DNA from 2 places in the Corallincola luteus genome. Region 1 is predicted to be linked to the other one. Evidence: predicted binding sites of a transcription regulator. Region 1 holds the regulator's gene; the other holds the start of a gene.
The links. The regulator LexA, encoded in region 1, represses DNA repair genes until DNA is damaged. The targets are predictions, from matches to a motif close to TACTGTATNNNNATACAGTA.
Positions count from the first base shown of each region.

Region 2: a site for LexA is predicted at 1,377-1,396, ahead of recA (recombinase RecA). Genes of this name have one in related genera too.

Region 1 covers NZ_SJXE01000013.1:15,351-19,780, forward strand. Annotated here, with positions in the region: gene EZV61_RS17895 (MlaE family ABC transporter permease) at 1-1,092, opposite strand, end outside; gene lexA (transcriptional repressor LexA) at 1,285-1,917, shown strand; gene EZV61_RS17905 (hypothetical protein) at 1,914-2,441, shown strand; gene coxB (cytochrome c oxidase subunit II) at 2,845-3,939, shown strand; gene ctaD (cytochrome c oxidase subunit I) at 3,958-4,430, shown strand, end outside.
Region 2 covers NZ_SJXE01000001.1:797,043-801,472, forward strand. Annotated here, with positions in the region: gene EZV61_RS03485 (hypothetical protein) at 190-468, shown strand; gene EZV61_RS03490 (thermonuclease family protein) at 508-945, opposite strand; gene EZV61_RS03495 (hypothetical protein) at 1,056-1,241, shown strand; gene recA (recombinase RecA) at 1,445-2,485, shown strand; gene EZV61_RS03505 (regulatory protein RecX) at 2,515-2,919, shown strand; gene EZV61_RS03510 (hypothetical protein) at 2,997-3,749, shown strand; gene alaS (alanine--tRNA ligase) at 3,936-4,430, shown strand, end outside.

The DNA.
Region 1 (4,430 bases):
CACCACAATAATAAACACGATGGCCGATACCACAGAGCGGGTAGTTGCTTGCCCCACGGCCATTGCATTACGTCCGCAATTAATGCCATTCATACAGCCTGCAACAGCGATTACCAGTGCGAATAGCACACTTTTAAGTAAGCCAATAGCGAAGTGGCGTAACGGCACCGTGGTGGTCATCTGTTCCACAAATTGGGTGAATGAGATATCGAGCATTAACTGTGATACTAGCGCGCCACCAAGAATACCTAGCGCCATGGAAAAAACGGTAAGCAACGGCAGCATGATTAGCAGCGCGATAAAGCGGGGGAGTACCAAAAACTCGATGGGTCTAAGACCCATGGTTGTGAGTGCGTCGATCTCTTCATTCACCTGCATGCTGCCCAACTGCGCGGCGTAACTGGCGCCTGTGCGGCCCGCCATAATAATCGCTGTCATCATCGCGCCCATTTCACGTGCCATACCCAGCGCAACAAGAGAGGCGACGAAGATAGATGCGCCGAACTGTTGTAACTGCACGGCGCCAACGAAGGCTAAGATCATGCCGATCAGGATGCTGATTAAGGCGACAATGCCAAAGGCAGCGGGACCAGCGTCATGCATACAGTCGTACACGTCCTTGGCACGTATCTCGGCTTTGCCGACGCAGAGTTTGCCAACGGCGCTGATCAGCGCTCCGATGAAACTGAAACTGACTAAGATATTTTCCCAGCTCGCCAAGACCGAGTTACCTATGCGCTCAGCAAAGGTCGGCTGGTAAGTTGTTTGGTTTGGTCTATTGGCCGCATTAGATTGTGACTCTGCCAGCGCCAGAAGCTGCTGTGCGCCTTGAGGTAGGCGGCTGACATCTACATGCAGTCGATGCGCTTTTGCATATTCACTGACACGGCGAATAAGCACCACCAGCGCACTGTTCCAGCGGCCAATGTCGGCGTCGACGAATATGAGCGTTTCATCTGGAGTGACTTTTGATTTTAGGGCTTGTAGTAGATCGTCAACCCGATGATCGCCACGGCGTAATACCCAGTCACCTGTCAACTCTAACAGCCAGCCAGTACCGTCATCAGTTCGCCTGATGTTCAGCTCATGCACGTCACTTTCACCTTGAAAAGCCCTACGTAATGTCCTTGAGTCTGCCGCAGATCCACTATTTCTGCAAAATTCAAAGCGAATCAAGTTATTAATGTCACATAAAACAGTGATCAAAAAAACAGCAGTGATACTTGCCATGAATAAATACCTGTATATACTCACAGTATACTGTATGCAATCACAGGTATCTTTATGCGCCCATTAACACCACGGCAAGCTGAAATTCTTGCGTTGATTAAAGACAATATTGAAGCGACAGGCATGCCGCCAACTCGTGCGGAAATTGCACGCCGATTGGGATTTAAGTCTGCTAATGCCGCGGAAGAGCACCTCAAAGCACTGGCCAAAAAAGGTTTAATAGAGATCTTGGCGGGAACATCACGGGGTATTCGCGTGATCCCACAGGCGGATGATGAAGCGGCTGCAAACGATGATGGCTTACCTCTGATTGGTCAAGTGGCTGCCGGTACGCCTATCTTGGCGCAAGAACATGTTGAGGCGCATTACAAAGTTGATCCAGCCATGTTCCGGCCATCTGCGGACTTCTTACTGCGAGTACACGGTGACAGTATGAAGGATATTGGCATCCTCGAAGGCGACCTGCTGGCTGTGCACAAGACTGCGACGGCGCAGAATGGGCAGGTGGTAGTCGCTCGGGTGGGTGATGATGAGGTGACAGTTAAGCGTTTTGAAAAGAATGGCAAAGATGTGCTGTTGCATGCTGAAAATGAAGCCTACAGCCCGATCAAAGTCGATCTGGGTGTAGAGAACCTGGCCATTGAAGGGCTGGCTGTTGGTATCATTCGTAATGGAGAGTGGTTATGAACCCATTTGAGACAATGAATCTGCATACTCGCCAAATGACTGGCTCATTGGTAGCTGCACCGCAGCCAAAGCTAACCGGCAACCGCCGCCTGCAAAATAAGTGGCAATCGCGAGCGCAGATTGTGCCGGTTGAAGGCCAGCAATCAGCACTGTTAGAGACAATCAAACGTAGTCAACAAGCCAATAAATGGGTGGTATTGGTGGCAGCCCCTGATAAGCAGGTGACGCGTTGGTTGGTGGAAAATGGTGTGTGCGCTGAGCGACTGTTGCAAGTCCACCCCAAAGATGAACAAGGTGTGATGTGTGCCGTGACTCAAGGCTTAGGCTCTGCCACTTGTGGCTTGGTTATCGGCTGGACGGATCTACTTTCCGAAGCGCAGTGGCAGGCGTTAACCGCCGAAGCGGCTTGCTACGATACAAACAGTGTTTTGTTTCATCGCATGAATAACCGTTGCCATGCAGGTAGAGCATGGCAATCAGCACGGTCGAAAAATCAGATGTTCGCCAGTGTGTTGGTCCATTGATCCCCCACAGTTTCAATGTACTTTCCGAAGCCGCCGCAAGGCGGCTTTTTTTATACCTTTGAAAATCCTCCTAACACATTAGCTGCTAACTCTAGTTGCACAGACTTCATCACTCGTCAGGCTAAATATCACCATTTGGATGTGATTTAACCCGCAAACAGTTGGGCAGTTTGCTAACTTGCTCAAGTTTTTTGATTAATTTTTAGACGTATCGCTAATCGTGAACGATTCTTAATCAAGGCCTGATAGCTGCGACCGCGCCTATAAAAATTTAAATATGCGGTCTGTAGTGGCTACTGGGGTTTTGGGGTAAGCGCCTGTCGAACAGGTGTTTTTTGTAAGTGCGAGGAGAAGCCTCTTGATACGGATAGCCACACGCGTCGCGGCGGGGGCTGGCGCCCTATTGCCGTCATTTATCTCCGCCGAGGAGATGCCGCTAAATATGACTCAGGGTGTGACAGCCATAAGTCAGGACGTCTACCAGCTCCACATGACCATCTTCTACATCTGTTGCGTCATTGGCGTGCTTGTCTTCGGTGTGATGTTTTGGTCAATCATTCATCATCGCAAGTCCAAGGGAGTGAAACCGGCGCAGTTTCATGAAAGTACCAAGGTCGAGATTCTTTGGACTGCACTACCACTGCTTATTTTGGTTGCGATGGCGGTGCCAGCAACGCAAGTGTTGATCAATATGGAAGATACCACGGAAGCGGATGTCACCATTTTGGTGACGGGCTCGCAATGGAAGTGGCACTACAAGTATCTGGATGATGACGTTGAGTTCTATAGCCTGTTGGCGACACCCCGTGCCGAGATCGAAAATAAACTCGCCAAAACTGAAAACTACCTACTTGAGGTGGACCGCCCGCTAGTTCTGCCTATCGGTAAAAAAGTGCGTTTCTTAATGACTTCCGACGACGTTATTCACAGTTGGTGGGTGCCCGCTTTTGCGGTGAAAAAAGATGCTAATCCAGGTTTCATTAATGAAGCGTGGACCAGAATTGACGAAGCCGGCACATACCGAGGGCAGTGCGCGGAACTGTGCGGGAAAGACCATGGCTTTATGCCGATCGTTGTGGTCGCCAAGTCGGAAGCAGAATACAACACTTGGTTGGCGACATTGAAAACCACGCAAGCTGAAGCGAAAGCGGAAGAGCAAAAACTGCTGGCGATGAGTATGAGCATGGAAGAGTTAATGGCTGAAGGCGAGCAAGTGTATATGACCTCTTGTGCGGCTTGCCATCAACCGAATGGTGAAGGTCTTGCTGGTGTATTTCCTGGCTTGAAGGGCAGTCCTCTAACCATCGGCGATGTAGGTGCCCATATAGACATTGTTATCCACGGTAAAAAAGGTACGGCAATGCAGGCCTTTGCCAAACAGTTAACACTCAAACAGTTGGCCGCGGTGATCACCTACGAGCGTAACGCCTGGGGTAACAACACCGGTCAACTCGTTCAACCCGCTGATGTGGATGCCCGCATCAAAAGCGCAATCTAGCCAGAGGAGAGCTGAAAAATGAGCAGCGTAGCTGAGTCACTGCATGACGAACACCACGCGCATCACGCCCCCTCAGGTTTGAAGCGTTGGATCTTTACCACTAACCACAAAGATATAGGTAGCCTCTATCTGTGGTTCAGTTTTGCCATGTTTTTGATCGGCGGCGCCATGGCGATGGTTATCCGTGCGGAACTGTTCCAGCCTGGTTTACAGTTGGTGGAGCCAAATTTCTTTAATCAGATGACCACGGTACACGGACTGATCATGGTATTTGGTGCCGTTATGCCGGCATTTACCGGGTTAGCCAATTGGCTCATCCCGATGATGATTGGCGCACCAGATATGGCGTTACCCCGCATGAATAACTGGAGCTTTTGGATCCTGCCCTTTGCGTTCAGCATGCTGCTGTTTTCGCTGTTCACTGAAGGTGGCGGCCCCAATTTTGGTTGGACATTCTACGCCCCTTTATCAACCACCTATAGCCCAGAGAG
Region 2 (4,430 bases), on a different contig from region 1:
CTATTTAATTGTAATTAATTAATAGTTAATACCAATTAACGTGATTGGTCAAAAAATGTACAGTCTGAGCAAGTTTTACTGATAACTCTTAAAGCACTTCACACTTTGTTACATGCAACTTGTAACGCTGTCCGGTGGCTGTCTATATTGTGAGCGTTACACACGTTATGTAACGCAAGGAGAATTCAAATGGGTACATCAGCAGAAAGAGTGCGCAAACATAGAAGACAGAAATTTATCAATGACTTTTGTGAAGACTACCTATCAGGAAACGCGGTCTGCACACCCGACGAGTTTGTGGAAGCAAAAGAGTTTCAGTTTTGTGAAAAGCACGGTGTTGGTAATGTCAGTTTTAATCAGAGCGAAGTGAATGACTTTTATAGCCAGTGCCGTGATCTGCCTGAGATGGATGAAGACGCTTATAAAGTTGAGGACTTGTTGGATCTATGGGCAGACCTAACGAACTAACAGAGCGTGACAATCGTCAATAGCTACGGTTTAGGATGGTTAATTACCTGCTTCACCGCTTGTGTTACACCATCCTAATCGCGTTCCACCATCATACGGCCTTGCATATCCGTTGCTAATTAGCTGCTGCGCTAGATCTTCTCCATCTATCGTGACTCTAGCCAGTAGTCGAAAGTATTTACCGCGCTCTATATCGTGCAGCTCTATTACGCTGCCAGCTTCAAGCATCTGTTTGGTGAATGCCTTAGCAGCCTGTGCCGCATCTTTTTCTATCTGGCACTTTCCCCGAATCTCAGGAGCATCAACGCCCAGAACCCTGATTGGCATACTCTCGCCAACAATTGCAGGCCAACCATGGATGCTGACTCGGAATGTATCGGCATCGTAAACGCTGACAACCTCAGAGACCCGCACAGGAGGTTCATGGGCGAGGACTGACAAAGGTATAAGCAGTGCAATACACGTTAAGAGGCGCATGGTTTGGCCTAATAGTGAGAAGTATATAAAAGGTAGCAAACAGAACTGTTAAGGGGTAACGGACAATTAAGGGTTGTTTTAAGGGTGACTTATTTTTAAGGCTGCTCTACATGCCGCATTTTTACTGGATACAAGCACTGCTGCATCATGGGAGTGTGCTGGGAAAGTACGGCGTCAGAAAGCTGCTTGCTGGTCATGAACTGTCGATGTCTCTGTTGGGTTATGCGAGTGGCGACGCAGGGGTCATTTTCATGGGCAATAGAATACGTGATCCTGATTACAACCGAAACCGTTAACCACAGTTATAGGCCCGTATAACTGTGTATGATTCTATTCAAATAACTCACTGTATAGGTCTGAGACTATCTTTGATTAGATTGCTAACAATTTGAAAATAAAGCACTAAAAAAATTATTTTGTACAGGACTTGATACTGTATGCTCATACAGTATACTTGCCAGTAATTGTCAGGGGCCGGCTGGCTCAATTGGAGAAAATAATGGATAACAACAAGTCTAAAGCGCTATCCGCAGCACTGTCACAAATTGAACGTCAATTTGGTAAAGGTTCAATTATGCGACTGGGTGACTCCCAGGCATTGGATATTGAATCAGTCTCTACTGGTTCGCTTAGTTTGGATATCGCTTTGGGCATTGGTGGCTTGCCAATGGGCCGTATTGTTGAGATCTATGGTCCGGAGTCTAGTGGTAAAACGACACTGACTTTGGAAGTGATTGCGCAAGCACAAAAGGCTGGCAAGACCTGCGCTTTTGTCGACGCAGAACATGCTCTTGATCCTGTTTATGCCGGCAAGCTCGGTGTGAATGTTGATGAGTTGCTTGTGTCACAGCCTGACACTGGCGAGCAAGCTCTGGAGATCTGTGACATGTTAGTGCGCTCTGGCGCTGTTGATGTGGTGATTGTTGACTCAGTGGCAGCATTAACGCCGAAAGCGGAGATTGAAGGAGATATGGGTGACACCCATGTTGGCTTGCAAGCACGTTTGATGTCTCAGGCTCTGCGTAAACTGACAGGTAACATTAAGCGCTCTAACACTCTATGTATTTTCATCAACCAGATCAGAATGAAGATCGGTGTTATGTTCGGTAACCCTGAGACGACGACGGGTGGTAATGCACTGAAGTTTTACTCTTCGGTTCGCTTGGACATTCGTCGCACGGGTGCAGTGAAAGATGGCGACGAAGTTGTCGGTAATGAAACTCGCGTAAAGGTCGTGAAGAATAAGGTGGCTCCTCCGTTTAAGCAGGCAGAATTTCAAATCATGTACGGGGAAGGCGTATCTAAAGTGGGTGAGCTGATTGATCTGGGTGTACAACACAAACTGATCGAAAAAGCGGGTGCCTGGTATAGTTATAACGGCGACAAAGTGGGTCAGGGTAAAGCGAATGCGCTGCGTTATTTCAAGGAAAATACCGAGGTAGCGCAGACGATAGAGGCGAAACTTCGCGATATGCTGTTGCTTAAGCCGAAAGCTGCTCAAGAAGAGGAGCAATTAGCTGAGATTGGAGAGGAACTCTGAGTTCAGAGAATGACACTTTAAACGCCGCCATGCGCTTGCTTGCGCGGCGTGATCACTCCCACCAAGAGTTGGCGAATAAGCTTCGCCAACGGCGCTTTTCTTCTTCTGACATCGCCACCGTCCTAGACAAGTGTGCAGAGCACGGTTGGCTCGATGAACCTCGCTTTTGCGATAGTTACATTCGTCGCCGAAGTCAGCAAGGGTATGGGCCGCAGCGGATCAGAGCAGAGTTAATTCAACGGGGTATTGATAAGACGTTGATTTCTGATGCACTAAAGCAGTGTTCTGTTGATTGGCAACTCGTCCTTAGTGATTGTATTCAGCGTTGCTTTGACAGCCTATCAGCGCAAAGAGAAGAGCGTGCGAAACAGCTCCGTTTTTTGCTTTACCGTGGATTTAATCATGACTTGATCCAACAATTGGGTGATAACTGAACTAATTCTCGATTTATTGGTCATAATGTCGACTAAAATTGGTAAATATTCATAGTGTTAAAGGCACGGGAGTGAGCATGCGACGTTTGGTGACTTTAAGTTTTTTGATGAGCTTATTGGTGGGAACTGCGGTTGCAGATACATTGCGATTGAAAGATGGACGAGTCATTGAAGGCACAATGGTCGCGCGGGATCAGAATATGGTGACTTTCAATGTCAACGGCCAAGACCAATGGTTCCCAACTGAACAGGTTGCAGGCATCGACTTCGGTGACGCTGCGCCAACTGCGCAAGCTCCTGCTGCACAGGCCCCCGCTGCACCAGCCCCGGCGCCACAAGCCTCCGCACCCGCAGAAGTGGCCGCGGGCACTCAGCTAACGGTGCGCTTGAGTGATACCTTAGATACGCGAAAAACAGGCAAAGGTCAGCGCTTTACTGCGGTATTGGAAGCCGATTTAGTGGCTTCAAACGGTAGCGTGATTGCTCCCCGAGGTAGTCAGGTTTACGGTCGTGTGATTGAAGCAGACTCTTCTGGCCGATTGGCTGGTAAGCCTTCCATCGTACTTGAGCTGACCGAAGTGATGGTGAACAATCAAATGAAACCTATTGTTACCGGCCAGCTGCAAGCCTCCGGCGACAGCGCTGGGCGCAACACTGTTGGGCGGACTGCTCGCGGAGCCGTCATTGGCGGGTTAATTGATGGCGGAGATGGTGCCAAGACGGGGGCTAAAGTTGGATTGGGTGCATCAGTGTTGTTTGGTAAGAATCATATAGAAATTCCCAGCGGAACCTTGTTAGATTTTAGACTTCGAACACCGTTTTTTGGCTAGTTTCCATAAAAAACATATAAAAGGGGCCTAAATGGCCCCTTTTTTGATCTAATTTTGCTCTGAAAATCGTTAAGTGGTTGTTCCGTGCTTGTTAGGGCATATAATTGGCGGTTTAAATTTATGCCGTGCCGCCAACGTGCTTGTTTTTGTTTGCGGTGATAAATACCTGTTTGCCGGGATCCTTGTATGTATATGACCAGTGCCGCTCTTCGAGAAGCGTTTCTCGAATTCTTCAGAACGAAAGGGCATCAGCTTGTTGCCAGTAGCTCACTTGTGCCGCACGACGATCCAACGCTGCTGTTTACCAACGCAGGTATGAACCAATTTAAGGATGCATTTCTTGGCAAAGAGCAGCGCAGTTACACCCGTGCCGCCTCATCACAGCGTTGTGTTCGCGCCGGCGGTAAGCACAATGATTTGGAAAATGTAGGTTACACCGCTCGCCACCATACTTTCTTCGAAATGTTGGGTAACTTTAGTTTTGGTGATTATTTCAAGCGCGACGCGATTTGTTTTGCTTGGGAGTTTCTTACCGATACGTTGAAACTGCCTAAAGAACGTTTGTTAGTTACCATTTACGAAACTGACGACGAGGCATTTGAACTCTGGGCTAATGAGATTGGCGTTCCTGCGGACCGCATTGTGCGTATAGGAGATAAGTCCGCTGATAAGAAGTTTGAA